Linked DNA regions of Rhizobium lentis. The protein of the gene in region 2 interacts with the protein of the main gene of each other region in a pairwise test. Links are inferred from orthologs where the notes say so. Each region holds a gene or a part of one and is shown on either strand. Other genes may lie near its edges.

Region 1 (7,579 bases), 260 kb from region 2 along the record:
GGGCCGTCGTTCGCGCCCGGATCTGCCGTTTGTGTGAGAATACGAGGAAAGAGCATGAAACGATTCGAAAACAAGACCGTCGTCATCACCGGGGGCAGCCGCGGCATCGGCGCCGCCGTCGCCAGGCGCTTTGCGCGCGAAGGCGCCAATCTCGTCGTCTCGGCCAATGAGGATCTGGTCCACGGCGTTGCCGAAGGGATCAGGGCCGAAGGCGGCAAGGCGATCTCCTTCATTGGCGACGTTACCGACAAGGCGAGCGTCACGGCGCTTTACGATACGGCCGAAAAGGAATTCGGCACCGTCGACGTCTCGATCCAGAACGCCGGCGTCATCACCATCGCCCGCGTCGAGGACCTGACCGAAAACGAATGGGACAAGGTCATGGCCGTCAACACCAAGGGCGTCTTCCTCTGCGCCCAGGAGGCCATTGCGCGAATGCGCAAGCACAAGCGCGGCGGCCGCATCATCAACACCGCCTCCGGCCAGGCCCGTGACGGCTTCATCTTCACGCCGCACTATGCCGCCTCGAAAATGGGCGTGGTCGGCATCACCCAGAGCCTGGCGAAGGAAGTCGCGACCGAAAACATCACCGTCAACGCCTTCTGCCCCGGCATCATCGAGACGGATATGTGGGCCTATAACGACCAGGCCTGGGGCAAGCTGCTCGGCAATTACGGCCCCGGCGAACTGATGAAGGAATGGGTCGAAGGCATCCCGATGAAACGCGCCGGCTCCGGCGAGGACGTCGCCGGCCTGGTCACCTTCCTCGCCAGCGACGACGCCGCCTACATCACCGGCCAGACGATCAATGTCGATGGCGGGTTGATTATGTCGTAAGCGTGAAGGGTGGCGGCACTGAAATTGGACGGAACCTTGACGTCATTTGCCTTTCGCTTGCCGCTCAAGGCGTTCGTCGCTTCCGCTCCTCACCCCCCTCATCTGCCCTGCCGGGCATCTTCTCCCCGCTGGGGCGAAGGGGGAGCAAGACGCACGGTAGCCACACCTATCGCAACGTCTCAAATGGAGCGAGGCGCCGCCGCGATTCCGCTTCTCCCCAGCGGGGAGAAGATGCCGGCAGGCAGATGAGGGGGCCACACGGCACACCCTTCATTGCCTGAGCCAAATGCCCCCTCACCAACCCTACGTCCGGCTGATCGAAACCCCACCATCCGCCAGCATCGCCGTCCCCGTCACGAAGCTCGACAGGTCGGACGCCAGGAAGAGCGCGGCATTGGCGATCTCTTCCGGCTGCGCCATGCGTTTCAGCGCATGCAGCCCCTCCACGAAAGCGAGCACTTCCGCCGTCGCACCAGGCGCATTGGTGATGCTGGCCGGCGTATCAGTGCCGCCGGGAAGAAGGGCGTTGACGCGGATCTTGCGCGACGCGAGTTCGGCGGCAAGCACCTGCACGAGACCGATCAGACCGGCCTTGCTTGCCGCATAGGCGCCGATGCCGGGCATGCCGGCGGTGTAGCCGACGAAGGTGGAGGTGAAAATCAGCGATCCGCCCTCGCCCATCGCCGCCGACTGATGTTTGGCGCCGAGGAAGCCCGCGGTCAGGTTGGTCTCGATCGTTTCGCGCCAGCCCCCCAGCGACAGGCCGGAGACGGGCCCCATCTCGCCGATACTGCCGGCATTGTTGAAGGCGATATCGAGCCTGCCATAGCGCGAGATGGCCATGTCGACGAGCCTCACCTGCAGCGCCTCGTCCCTGACATCGCCCGCAATGGCGACAGCCTCGCCGCCATCCATCTCGATTTCTGCGACGACGGCGTTGAGCGCATCCTCACGCCTCCCGTTGATCACCAGCTTCGCGCCCTCCCGCGCAAAGACCTTCGCCGCGGCGCGGCCGATGCCGGAGCTTGCACCGGTGATGATTGCAATCTTGTCCTTCAGAAGCGTCATGTCCGTTTCTCCTCGGTTGTTGAGGCATCCCAGATCTCAAACATCAGGCGGCGCAGCCACCCGTTTCCCGCGCGCAGAAGCAAAGCCGCCGATAGCGGACGGCCTTGGTCAGCGCTGAGTTTCGCAACCGAGTCGAGAGGGAAGTGAGGATTCGCCAAATAAAACGGTCATTTGCCGCGGTTTTCGAAGAGCCCCCGGCCGCAGCGTGAGCGACCTTGTGCACTGCATCATCGATTTATCCTGGGTGTGACATTCATTCGATTCCCTTCATGTAGCTTCCCGACTAAGAAGGGGCGCACAGGTAAGGGAATCTCTTCATGCCGCGGTCACGCAATACTGAGGGCGCCATCTATATGAGCATGGCGATGGCCGGCTTTTCCTCCAGCGACGCACTCTCCAAATCAGTGATCGCCTATATGAATGCCGGCGAGATCATGTTCCTGCGCGGCCTCTTCACCAGCCTGCTCGTCTTTCTGATCGCGTGGAAAATGGGCGCGCTGCGCTCCTGGCGTGTCGTGCTGAAGCCGATGATCATTCTCCGCATCGTCTGCGAGATGCTCTCGGCCGTCACCTATATCACCGCGCTCGGCATGATGCCGATCGCCAATGCCTCGGCGATCCTGCAGTCGCTGCCGCTGGTCGTCACCTTCGGCGCCGCGCTGTTCTTCCGCGAACCCGTCGGCTGGCGGCGCTGGTCGGCGATCCTTGTCGGCCTCGTCGGGGTGATGATCATCATCCGCCCCGGCCCTGAAGGATTCACCGCCGCCGCCCTCCTCTGTGTCGGCGCGGTTCTGACGACGGCCGGCCGCGATCTCGCCACCCGCTCGATCGATCCGGAAGTTCCCTCGCTGATGATCACCGTCATCACCGCCACCTCCGCCTCCTTCTTCGGGGCGCTGCTCATCCCGGTGCTCGGCGGCTGGCAGCCGGTCAGCCTTACCTCGCTCGGGCATCTCATGCTTGCTTCGGTACTTGTCCTCGTCGGCTACCAGTCGGTCATCCTTGCCATGCGCACCGGCGAAATCTCCTTCGTTGCACCGTTCCGCTATACCAGCCTGATCTTCTCCTCGCTGCTCGGCTTTTTCTTCTTCGCCGAAGTGCCGGACGGCTGGACGCTGATGGGTGCCGCAATCGTCATCGCTTCCGGCCTCTATACGTTCTATCGTGAGGCCAAGCGCCACGTTTCATCCATCGCGCAGGAATCCGAACCGCGCGTGCCGGTGTGACGAAGCATTCCGAGGCAGGATGATGGCTGAGTTCTCATTGGATGGATCCGACATAGCAGGCGTCGTGCTGGCCGGCGGCCGCTCCCAGCGCATGGGCCGCGACAAATCAGGCGTGATCCTCGGGCCTCAGAGCCTGCTCCGCCACGTGCTGGCCCGGCTCGCGCCGCAGGTCTTCTCCGTTGCCGTCAATGCCGATGCCGCCAGCGAGAATGTGCCCGTCGTTCCCGACCATATTGCCGGCAAGGCCGGGCCGATGGCCGGCATCCATGCAGCCATGGTCTATGCCGCCGGCATCCCTTCGGTCAGCCATGTCGTCACTGTTTCGGTCGATTGCCCGTTCTTCCCGGCCGATCTCGTCGTCCGGCTGGCGGCGGCGATCGAGCGCCCGTCGCAGATCGCCATTGCCGCCTCCGAAGGCCGCAGCCACCCGGTCTTCGGTCTCTGGCCGGTGACATTGGCGGCCGATCTCGAAGCCTGGATCGCCACGGACGAAAAGCGCCGCGTGCGCGACTTCCTGTTGCGGCATGACGTTACGGAAGTGGCATTCCCGCTTCATCCGACACGCGCCAGCCTGCTCGACCCCTTTTTCAACATCAATACGCCCGACGACCTCGTCGAGGCGGAACGCTGGCTGGAGGCCCTTCGCACATGACGGCACCAAAAGTCTTCGGCATCGCCGGCTGGAAGAACTCCGGCAAGACAGGGCTTGCCGTCCGGCTGGTGACCGAGTTCACCCGCCGCGGCTATAAAATCTCGACGATCAAGCACGCCCATCATGATTTCGACATCGACAAGGTCGGTGCCGACAGCTACCGCCACCGCCAGGCCGGCGCTCACGAAGTCACCATCGTCTCCGGCACCCGCTACGCCATCATGCACGAGCTGCGAGGCGCCGCCGAACCGGAATTCGACGAGGTTCTCGCCCGGCTTTCCCCCTGCGACCTCGTCCTGATCGAGGGCTACAAGCGCGAGCCCATCCCGAAGATCGAGGCTCGCCGCCTCGAAGCGGCAAACCGTACGCCGCTTGCGCCCGATGATCCCTATATCGCGGCCATCGCCACCGATCATCCCGTCACGGACACGGCCCTGCCCGTCTTCGACCTCGACGACACCGCCGCCATCGCCGATTTCATCGCTGAGATCGTCGGTCTTGAGGCTCGACCTTAGCTCGCCGATTTCAGAGGCAGATCCATCTCGCTTGCCAACGCCTTGTGAATTTCCCTCGCAAGCTTGGCCTGGTTGTACGGCTTTGCCAGCCTTGGAAGATCGACCTCTGCGCCGGCAGGAAGATCGGCATAACCTGTCGCCAGCACGATCGGCAGTTTCGGCCGAATGGTCCGCACCGCCTGTGCAAGCTGCGCGCCGGTCATGCCGGGCATCGAATAGTCGGTAATCATCACGTCGAAATGCCCACCGCTTCGGATAAGTTCCAGCGCCTGCGAGCCGGAGTTTGCTTCCACGACATCATGGCCGAGATCTTCAAGCATCTCGACCGAACTCATGGCGATCAAGGTGTCATCATCGACCAGAAGGATCTTCAACCTGGATGCGGCCTGCGCAGGGGCCATATCGGTCTCAGCCGGCTGTTCGGGGCGCCGTTCCGTCGCCGGAAGCCATAATTCGGCAGTCGTTCCCACGCCGGGTTTGCTCGCCAGGCGCAACGCCCCGTTGAGCTGAACGGCAAGGCCATGGATCATCGACAGCCCAAGGCCCGTGCCCTTTCCAAGCTCCTTGGTCGAGAAGAAGGGATCGACGGCCTTCTTCAGCGTCGCCTCGTCCATCCCGCTGCCGTTATCGGTCACACTGAGGACGATATAGGTCCCCTGGCCGAGGTCGCCGCCGACAGCCATGACCTGTTCTTCGCGCAGCGAGATCGACAGCGAGCCTCCATCCGGCATCGCATCGCGCGCGTTGACGGCAAGGTTGAGCAGCGCCAATTCGACCTGGTTGGCATCGACCAGCGCCGGCTGCAGCGCCGGCGGAAGCTGGGCTTCAATGCTGACGGACGATCCTACCGAGCGACGCAACAGGTCGTTCATGCCCGATACCAGCTCGGCCAGATCGACTGGCTTCACCTGCAGATCCTGCCGTCTGGCGAAAGCCAACAGACGCTGCGTCAGGGCCGCGCCGCGGCGGGCGCCCTGAAGCGCGCCATCGATCAAGCGCGACGCTTTCCGGTCTCCCGCGACATGCTTGCCGAGCAGTTCGAGATTGCCGAGAACGACCATCAGCAGATTGTTGAAATCATGTGCGACGCCGCCGGTGAGTTGGCCGATGGCCTCCATCTTTTGCGAATGGCGAAGCTGCTCCTCCGCCTTCTCACGTTGGGCAACCTGCTCGAGCAGGCTCTGGTGAGCCGCATGGACCTCGGCCGTTCGCTCCCTCACCCGCTCTTCGAGGCTCTCGTTCAGCCGCCTGAGGTTCTCCTCGCTGGTCTTGCGCGCCGTGGCATCGGAGGAAACGCCGACGAGCTTCTTTGCCGATCCATAGCGATCCGTGTAGAGCTGCGCGTGCACCTCCGCCCAGTGAATAGAGCCGTCCGGCCATATCGTCCTGTGTTCGACCGAATAATCGCGTCCTGTTTCGATCGTCCGGTCCAGGCTTGCCTGCACGAGGTGTCGGTCGTCGGGATAGATGCTCTTTACCAGGTCCTCATAGGTGAATTCCTCGTGCGGCCCTCGGCCGAAGACTGCCTTGCAGGTATCGGACGCTGACAAATTCATCGAGGAGAGTTCGAGCTCCCATGCACCCAGGCGCCCGGCAGCAAGCGCGGTTTGCAATCGCCGCTCCCCCTCGCTCAGCGCCTCGAGATGGGCGCGTGCCTGGTATTGCCGCAGCCGACCCCGAAACGCGGTCCTGGCAATACTGATGAAGGAGGTCGCGTGAAAAGGTCTTTCCAGGAAGGTAACGTTGGCAAGAACCTCGGAAAGTCTGGCAGCTGCGGGATTCCGCTCAGGCCCTCCGCCCCGCGTGGTGAGCACGATGAACGGCAGATCCGACCAGCTTGGCTGCGCCGAAATCCAGGCTGCAACCTGCTTCAGATCGCTTGAGCGGACAGCCTCCTCCGTCAGCACGCCGAATGCGACATCGTCATCGAGCAAGGCTGCGAACATCGGAAGGTCCGGAGCAGTAACCGCTGTCACGCCGGCTTCGTTCACGAGAGATACCGCCACCAGGGCATCACGCCCTGTTGGAGTGTAGATCAGCGCCTTTGGTTTGCCGGAATTAGGAATTGCCGCTATCCCCGCCATCGCGCGACATGAGGGACATCGTGTCTGAAACAAACTCCGGAACGCCGCGCAGCACTCCCTGGAATCCGGCGAGCGGTCCTCCGAATGTCAGGCCCGACGCGTCGATGCGATATTCCCGGATCGTATCCTCGTGGAAACCCGTCCTCTTCTTGATCACCGAAACGGCACGGCGGACCCTGCCGGCCGCCTCGAAATAACGCAGCAGAATGACGGTATCGGCGAGATAGGTGACGTCGACCGGCGACTTCATGTCGCCGACGAGCCCGTGCTGGGCAACGGTCAGGAAGGTGTTCGCGCCTTGCCGGTTCAAATATTGCAGCAGTTCGTGCATGTGGAGGATCAACGAATTTTCATCGGGCATCGCCGCCTGATATCCGTTGATGCTGTCGATGAGGACGGTCTTGGCACCCGACTTGTCGACGCAATCCCGCACGCGATACGCAAATTCGCCGGGCGACAATTCGGCTGCGTCAACCTGCTCGATATGGACGAGACCCGAGTCCCTCATCGCCTCGATATCCATGCCGAGCGCCTTGAGCCGTCCGAAGAGCAGCCCGAGTTCTTCATCGAAAATGAAGGCCGCCGCCTTCTCTCCTCGCCCGATCGCTGCTGCCAGAAATTGAAAGGAGAAGGTGCTTTTGCCGGTGCCGGCGGGCCCGAGGATCAACGTACTTGATCCCCTCTCCAGTCCGCCACCCAGGAGAAGATCCAGTTCCGCAATATCGCTCGAAACGTTGTCGCGGGAGTAACTCGTCCTGTGCTCTGACGCAACCAGGCGCGGAAATACGACGACGCCGCCGGTTTGGATGGTGAAATCATGGTAGCCACCCCGGAAGGCCTGCCCGCGATATTTTATGACCCTCAGGCGTCGCCTCTCGGAGCCATAGCCGGGTGCCAGTTCCTCGAGATGGATCACGCCGTGCACCACGCTGTGCACCGTCTTGTCGAGCAAGTCGGACGTCAGGTCGTCGAGCAGAAGCACTGTCGCGCCCTGGCGGGCGAAGTAATGCTTGAGCGCAAGGATTTGCCGGCGATAGCGCAGCGAGCTCTGGGCCAGCAGCCTTATCTCCGACAGGCTGTCGAGAACCACGCGGCTTGGCTTCACCCGCTCGAACGCCGCGAAGATTTCCTTGGTGGTCTCCCCAAGCTCCAGATCTGACGAATAAAGCAGGCTCTGCTGCTGGTCGGAATCCAGCA
Region 2 (7,734 bases):
CCCGCGCCTTTGGCGTCGAGCAGCAGGTGCTCTCCCAGCTTGTTGCCGGCGCTTCGCTCGACCAGCTCGCCGAAGATATGAAACTCGGCCTGTCCGAGGATCGTCTCGCCCAACTGATCGGCGAGGATCCGGCTTTCAAGGCTGTCAACGGCCAGTTCGATCGCGATCTATTCGTCTCGCGCCTGAGCAATGCCGGCATCCGCCAGGACGATTACATCAAGGAGCGCAGCAAGGTCGCCGTCCGCAGCCAGATTGTCGATGCCATTTCCAATGGCTTTACCGCGCCGAAGACGCTGGTCGACGCAATCAAGCTCTATGGCGATGAAAGCCGTAGCATCGACTACCTCTTGCTGACCAACGCCAATATCGAGCCGATCAAGGCGCCGGCCGACGAGGTGCTGGCGACGTGGTTCGAGGGCGTCAAGCAGCGTTACCGTGCGCCGGAATATCGCAAGATCGCCTATCTCAAGCTGCAGCCGGCCGATATTGCCGATGCCGCAACCGTTACCGACGACCAGATTCGCGAGGCGTTCGACAAGGGCAAGGATAGCTATCGCACGCCGGAAAGGCGCACGATCGAGCAGCTGACCTTCACCAGCAAGGATCTTGCAACCGCCGCCGAAACCGCGCTGAAGAGCGGCACCAGCTTCGATCAGCTGGTCTCCGACCAGGGCAAGACGGCAAGCGACGTGCTGCTTGGCGAGTTCACCAAGGACAAGGTTCCCGACCAGGCCGTCGCTGATGCCGCTTTTGCAGTTTCCAAAGATGGCGCCACGACGCCGGTCGTCGACGGCTCCTTCGGGCCGGTCATCCTGCGCATCACCAATATCAAGCCGGAAACGGTGAAGAACTTCGACGAGGTGAAGGAGGATATCCGCAAGCAGCTGGCGCTTTCCAACGCTTCTCAGGAAGTGATCAACGTCCATGACCGCATCGAGGATCTGCGCGCCGGCGGCTCGACGCTCGAAGATATCGCCGGACAGCTGAAGCTCAAGGCCGTAACCGTCGACGCCGTCGATATGACCGGCGCCGACAAGGATGGCAAAGAGGTCAAGGATATTCCCGTCAAGCAGCAGCTCATTGGGGAAGCCTTCAAGACGGAGGTCGGCGTCGATGCACCGCCGCTTCCGATCGGCAATGACGGTTATGTCTGGTTCAACGTCCGCGAAATCACGCCCGAGCGAGACCGCCCGATCGCCGAAGTGCGCGAGAAAGCAGTCGAGGACTGGACGGCGGAGCAGCAGAAGGCGGAACTCGCCAAGAAGGCCGACGAATTGAAGGCACAGGCGCAGAAGGGCACGGCGCTTGCCGATATTGCGACGCCGCTCGGCATCGCCGTCGAAAGCAAGAGCGGCATCACCCGCTCCACCGACGACCCGGTTCTCGGCCGCGCCGCCGTCAAGGCCGCGTTCTCCGGCCCGGTCGATACGGTCGCGAGCGCCGTCGGCGCCGATCCCTCGACGCAGATCCTGATGAAGGTCACCGAGGTCAACAGCCAGCCGACAGGCGACGTGCTGAACAACCGCGATGCGCAGATCACCGCCATGGCCAATGCCGCCGGCGATGATATTCTCGACCAGATGGTCAATCTGCTGCAGACGCAGTATGGGGCTTCGATCAACCAGACGCTCGCCGAACAGACGGCGGCCCGCTAGGAGACTTGGCCTATGACCGATCTGAAGCCGTTCCTGGCCAAAGTCGCAAGCCGCGAGCCGCTGACGCGTGACGAGGCCCGTGCCGCCTTCGACATCCTGATGTCGGGCCAGGCGACGCCCTCGCAGATTGGCGGCTTCCTGATGGCGCTGCGAGTGCGTGGCGAAACCGTCGACGAGATCGTCGGCGCCGTCACCACCATGCGGTCGAAGATGCTGACCGTCGACGCGCCGGCGGATGCCATCGACATCGTCGGCACCGGCGGCGATGCCAGCGGCACCTACAATATTTCGACACTGGCTGCCCTGATCGTGGCCGGCGCCGGTGTGCCCGTCGCCAAGCACGGCAACCGGGCACTGAGCTCGAAATCGGGCGCAGCAGACAATCTGGCGGCTCTCGGCGTCAATATCGATGCCGGCCCTGAGACGATCTCCCGCTGCATCACCGAAGCCGGCGTCGGCTTCATGTTCGCCCAGCTTCATCACTCTGCCATGCGTCATGTCGGCCCCTCCCGGGTGGAGCTGGCCACGCGGACCATCTTCAATCTTCTCGGGCCGCTCTCCAATCCGGCCGGCGTCCGTCGCCAACTGCTCGGCGTCTTCTCGCCGCAATGGCTGGTTCCACTTGCCGAAGTCATGCGCGATCTCGGCTCCGAATGCGTCTGGGTGGTTCATGGCGACGGCCTGGACGAAATCACCACGACCGGCGTCACAAAAGTCGCCGCGCTCGAAGACGGCAGGATCCGCAGCTTCGAACTGTCGCCCGCCGATTTCGGCGTCAGCCCCTGCATGCTCGCCGACATCAAGGGCGGTGACGGTGTCGCCAACGCCGCAGCGCTGCGCGAAGTGCTCGGCGGCGCCAGGAACGCCTATCGCGATGTCTCGCTTGCCAACGCCGCCGCCTCGCTGGTGATCGCCGGCAAGGCCGAGACGATCCGTGACGGCATGGCGCTTGCCGCGCATTCGCTGGACAGCGGCGCCACGGCACTTGCTCTCGACAAACTCATCGCCGTTTCCAACGATATCGACTAGGATTGGCCGATGACCGATATCCTGAAGAAGATCGAACTCTACAAGCGCGAGGAAATCGCCGCGGCCAAGGCTGCCGTACCGCTCGCCGACCTGAAGGCGATGCAGGCCGGCCAATCCGCGCCTCGCGGCTTCCATAGGGCGCTGCTTGCCAAGCGTGACGCCGGCCATTTCGGTCTGATCGCCGAGATCAAGAAGGCGAGCCCGTCCAAGGGGCTGATCCGCCCGGATTTCGACCCGCCGGCGCTGGCGAGGGCCTATGAGGCCGGCGGCGCTGCCTGCCTTTCCGTGCTGACCGACACGCCGAGTTTTCAGGGCGCCCCGGAATACCTGACGACGGCGCGGGCCGCCTGTGCCCTGCCTGCCCTGCGCAAGGATTTCATGTTCGAGACCTACCAGGTCCATGAGGCGCGCGCCTGGGGTGCCGATTGCATTCTGCTGATCATGGCGTCGCTGACGGATGACGATGCAGAGCGACTGCAGGACGAAGCTTTCTCGCTCGGCATGGACGTGCTGGTCGAGGTTCACGACGCACCGGAAATGGAACGGGCGCTGAAGCTTTCCTCGCCGCTCGTCGGCATCAACAACCGCAATCTGCGGACCTTCGAGGTCAGCCTGACAGTCAGCGAGACGCTGGCCGCCATGGTTCCCGCCGACCGACTGCTGGTCGGCGAAAGCGGAATCTTCACCCATGCCGATTGCAAGCGCCTGCAGGCCGTCGACATCAATACCTTCCTGGTCGGCGAGAGCCTGATGCGCAAGGACGACGTGGCGGCTGCCACCCGCGCGCTGCTCTTTGGCGAAGCCGCCCTCGCGGCCGAATGACATGAGCGGCGAGAAGCCCGGCCTCACCCATATCGACGCCTCCGGCGAAGCGCACATGGTCGACGTTTCCGATAAGACCGAGACGGTGCGCATCGCCACTGCCGAGGGCCGCGTGAAGATGGCGCCGGAAACCCTTGCGCTCATCCGCCAGGGCAACGCCAAGAAGGGCGATGTGATCGGCACGGCGCGCCTTGCCGGCATCATGGCGGCAAAACGCACCGCCGATCTCATCCCGCTCTGCCATCCGCTGATGTTGACGAAGGTCGCGGTCGAGATCGAAGAAGATGCTGCCCTGCCCGGCCTGCGCGTCACGGCAACCGCCAAGCTGACCGGCAAGACCGGTGTGGAGATGGAGGCGCTGACGGCCGTTTCAGTCGCCTGTCTGACGATCTACGACATGGCCAAGGCCGCCGACAAGGCCATGGAGATCGGCAGCATCCGGCTGCTCGAAAAGTCCGGCGGCAAATCGGGCGATTTCCGTCATCCGGAGGCAAGATGAACCTCTTGCCTGTCGCCGAGGCCTTGGATCGCTTGCTCTCCCATGCAAAGCCCGTCGCTGCGTCAGAGACGCTGCCGCTCGCCGAAGCCGAAGGCCGCGTCCTGGCGGCCGATCTGACGGCGCGCCTGACCCAGCCGCCCTTCAATGCTTCGGCCATGGATGGTTATGCGCTGCGCCGCGACGACGCGCCGGAGCCGGGCGCCGAGCTGAAGGTCATCGGCACATCCTCCGCCGGCCGCGGCTTCGAGGGAAGCGTGGGCAAGGGAGAGGCGGTCCGCATCTTCACCGGTGCGCCTGTTCCACTTGGCGCAGACAGCGTCCTGCTGCAGGAGGATGCCGAGAAGATCGATGGCGGCATCAGAACGAATTTCCCCGTGCGGCAGGGCCAGCATATCCGCCCCCGCGGCCAGGATTTTGCCGAAGGCGAAGTGGTGCTCTCTGCCGGCACCGTGCTCGATTTCTCGCGGCTGACGGTGGCTGCCGGCATGAACCGGCCCGATGTCGAAGTTCTGCGCCGCCCGCTGATCGCCATTCTCGCAACCGGCGATGAATTGCTGCCGCCCGGAAGCACGCCCGGCCCGTCCCAGATCATCGCCTCCAACACCTTCGGTATCGCGGCCCTTGCCCGCAAAGCCGGCGCCGATGTCATCGACCTCGGCATCGTTCCTGACGATAAGACCAAGATCACAGCCGCCATCGACAAGGCACGGAATGCCAAGGTGGATGTCATCGTCACCCTCGGCGGCGCATCGGTCGGCGACCACGATCTGGTGCAGGCGACGCTTGTTGAGGCCGGCATGCAGCTCGATTTCTGGCGCATCGCCATGCGTCCCGGCAAGCCGCTGATGGTCGGCAGCTTCGGCGAGACGCATGTGCTCGGCCTGCCCGGCAATCCGGTTTCGAGTCTCGTTTGTTCGTTGCTATTCCTGGAGCCGCTGATCCGCAAGATCGCTTCCCTGCCGCCAGCGCGGCGCGAGGCCACGGCGGAAGCCGCTGTCACACTGCGCGCCAACGACCATCGGCAGGATTATATCAGGGCAAAACTTTTGAAATCCGCCACGGGAGAATGGCTTGTCGAGCCCTTCGACAAGCAGGACTCGTCGATGATGAAGACCTTCGCCCATTCGGATTGCCTTATCATCCGCCCCCCGCACGCGCCGGAGCTGCCGGCCGGAGCCACCTGCCCGGTCATGCTGCTGCGGCCGGATCTTCTGGCGTAGAGTCTTTCAACCGTCGCTCGAGAGCAAGAAGACACCTGCCTGCACCGCTCTCCCACCCGCGCGCCCGCCGAAATCGGCCACCGCATGGGTCGCGATTCGCCTGAGTTCCGTTTGGGGCAGATCGACCCTCATTGGATCGCCGATCAGCACTTCGACGCCGGCCGCCTGGCAACGTCGCAGGAAGGCTATCACGCGCACGGCAAGGGCGGGATCGTAGAACAGGTCGCCGACCACGAGAACATCCGTCTCCGGCGGGGATGCCTCGATGATATCGGCGGCGATGACCGCAATAGTGACCCCATTGATCGCCGCATTCAGGCCGATCGCGGCAATGGCATTGGCATCAATATCGACCGCGGTGACCGCGCGTGCTCCGGCTCTCGCCGCTGCGATGGCAACCAGACCGGATCCGGCACCGAGATCGACAACGCGACGGCCGGAAACCGTTTCCGGCCGGTCGAGCAGATGGCGGGCAAGCACGGCGCCGCCGGCCCAGGGATAGGCCCAGTAAGGCGGCGGATCGACTTCTTCCCGGCCGGCCAGCCGCCAGAGCCCGCTCGCCGGCCCTGCGGTGTGCAACAGGATCTCCGGGATGGAGGGGACCGGTGAGATCGGCAGATTGGCCTCGATGAAAGTCACCGGATCAAGATCTGGCATGCCGGAGCGTTTCATCGTCATCTGACCCTGCCGATCATCAAGTCATGCTGAAACGAAATCAGCTGGGCTTCTTCTTGGAGAACTTGCCTTTCGGTCCAGCGCCGCCCTTGCCCTCATATTTGCCGCCCTCGAATTTCGGCTTGTCATATCTGGGCTTGTCGGATTTCTTGCTCCAGGGCTTGGCATCGCGTCTTTCCCCGCCACCATTCTCGGCTGCCGCATAACCGCCACTCGAACCCTTGCCGAACTTCTTCTTCGGCCGCTCGTCGCGGAACGCATCGCCCGGCCGTTCGTCACGGGATGCCTTGCCGGTATAGGCCTTCGGCGCCGGTGCCCGGCTGAAGTCGGGCGTGCCGGAAAGCCGCGTCACGCGGATCCCGCGTTCGAGCGCCTTGTTCGGTCCGATCGCATTGAGGAAGCTGTCGGCGCTCGCGGCCGCGATCTCCACATAGGTTTCCTCGGGTTGCATCTTGATCGCGCCGATCTCGCGTTTCGTGACATTGCCGTTGCGGCAGAGCATGGGGATCAGCCAGCGCGGCTCGGCGTTCTGCTTGCGTCCGACCGAAACGGAAAACCAGACGCTGGGGCCGAAATCCTCGCGCGGTCCCTTTTGCGCCGGCTCGTAAGGCGCGGCGTTGTCGCGGCGTTTGCGGCTGCGGTCTTCGTAGACCGAAACCTCGATCAGGTCTTCCGGCGCCGCATGGTTGGTGCGGTAAAGGCGCAGAAAGGCGGCGGCAAGCTTCTCGGCGCCATGGCTTTCGAGCAGCTGCTGGACCAGTCCCTGTTCTTCCTCCTGCGGTGCTTCGTGGAAGATCGGATCGGCAAGCAGCCGCTCGTCGTCGCGTTCGTTCACCTCCTCGGCCGACGGCGGCCGCGCCCAGGCAGCCGAAATCCCGGCATTCTCCAGCAGCCGTTCGGCTTTGCGCCGCGCGCTCAGCGGCACGATCAGGGCACTGATGCCTTTGCGGCCCGCTCTGCCGGTGCGGCCGCTGCGGTGCAGCAGCGTTTCCGGATTGGTCGGCAGGTCGGCATGGATGACGAGATCGAGACCCGGCAGATCTATGCCGCGGGCGGCAACGTCGGTCGCGATGCAGACGCGGGCGCGCCCGTCGCGCATCGCCTGCAGCGCATGGCTGCGTTCGTTCTGCGTCAGCTCGCCGGACAGCGCCACCACGGAGAAATTGCGGTTGTTGAAGCGCGCGGTCAGGTGATTGACGGCGGCGCGCGTCGAACAGAAGACGATGGCGTTGGTCGCCTCATAATAACGCAGCACGTTGATAATCGCGTTCTCGCGGTCGCTCGGAGCAACGACGAGCGCGCGATATTCGATATCGACATGCTGCTTCTCCTCGGCCGCGGTGCTGATGCGTACCGCGTCACGCTGATAGCTTTTGGCGAGCTTGGCGATTGCCGCCGGCACGGTGGCCGAAAACATCAGCGTCCGGCGCTCGTCCGGCGCCGATTCGAGAATGAATTCCAGGTCCTCGCGGAAACCGAGATCGAGCATCTCGTCGGCCTCGTCGAGCACGGTTGCCTTCAGCTCCGACATGTCGAGCGCATGGCGGCGGATATGGTCGCAGAGACGGCCGGGCGTGCCGACGACGATATGGGCGCCGCGTTCGAGCGACCGGCGCTCGCTGCGGATGTCCATGCCGCCGACGCAGCTTGATACCACCGCGCCGGTCATTTCATAGAGCCATTCGAGCTCGCGCTTCACCTGCAGGGCAAGCTCGCGCGTCGGGGCGATGACGAGCGCCAGCGGAGCGCCGGCAGCACCGAAACGATCGCGGCCGTCGAGCAGCGTCGGCGCCAGCGCCAGTCCGAAGGCGACGGTCTTGCCGGAGCCGGTCTG

The links. The genes of interacting proteins can lie anywhere in the genome.
Region 1: the proteins of J0663_RS20335 (region 2) and mobA interact in binary tests that used the Escherichia coli proteins (3 or more experiments, as listed by UniProt). The link is inferred for Rhizobium lentis from one-to-one orthologs.

What each region holds. Positions count from the first base shown.
Region 1 is NZ_CP071454.1:4,423,476-4,431,054, forward strand. The notes cover bases 2,165-4,968. They hold mobA (molybdenum cofactor guanylyltransferase MobA), read left to right. Parts: upstream 2,165-3,153; coding sequence 3,154-3,783; downstream 3,784-4,968. Other genes in these bases: J0663_RS21615 (DMT family transporter), read left to right, coding at 2,223-3,131; mobB (molybdopterin-guanine dinucleotide biosynthesis protein B), read left to right, coding at 3,780-4,298; J0663_RS21630 (PAS domain-containing hybrid sensor histidine kinase/response regulator), read right to left, coding at 4,295-4,968. In the rest of the region: J0663_RS21605 (glucose 1-dehydrogenase), read left to right, coding at 55-837; J0663_RS21610 (SDR family oxidoreductase), read right to left, coding at 1,141-1,905; more of J0663_RS21630, read right to left, coding at 4,969-6,382; J0663_RS21635 (ATPase domain-containing protein), read right to left, coding at 6,357-7,579. UniProt on the Escherichia coli protein: Transfers a GMP moiety from GTP to Mo-molybdopterin (Mo-MPT) cofactor (Moco or molybdenum cofactor) to form Mo-molybdopterin guanine dinucleotide (Mo-MGD) cofactor.
Region 2 is NZ_CP071454.1:4,157,839-4,165,572, forward strand. Bases 3,155-6,113 are described here. They hold J0663_RS20335 (molybdopterin molybdotransferase MoeA), read left to right. Parts: upstream 3,155-4,001; coding sequence 4,002-5,225; downstream 5,226-6,113. Other genes in these bases: trpC (indole-3-glycerol phosphate synthase TrpC), read left to right, coding at 3,155-3,506; moaC (cyclic pyranopterin monophosphate synthase MoaC), read left to right, coding at 3,508-4,005; J0663_RS20340 (class I SAM-dependent methyltransferase), read right to left, coding at 5,232-5,897; J0663_RS20345 (DEAD/DEAH box helicase), read right to left, coding at 5,941-6,113. Outside these bases: J0663_RS20315 (SurA N-terminal domain-containing protein), read left to right, coding at 1-1,655; trpD (anthranilate phosphoribosyltransferase), read left to right, coding at 1,668-2,684; more of trpC, read left to right, coding at 2,694-3,154; more of J0663_RS20345, read right to left, coding at 6,114-7,734. UniProt on the Escherichia coli protein: Catalyzes the insertion of molybdate into adenylated molybdopterin with the concomitant release of AMP.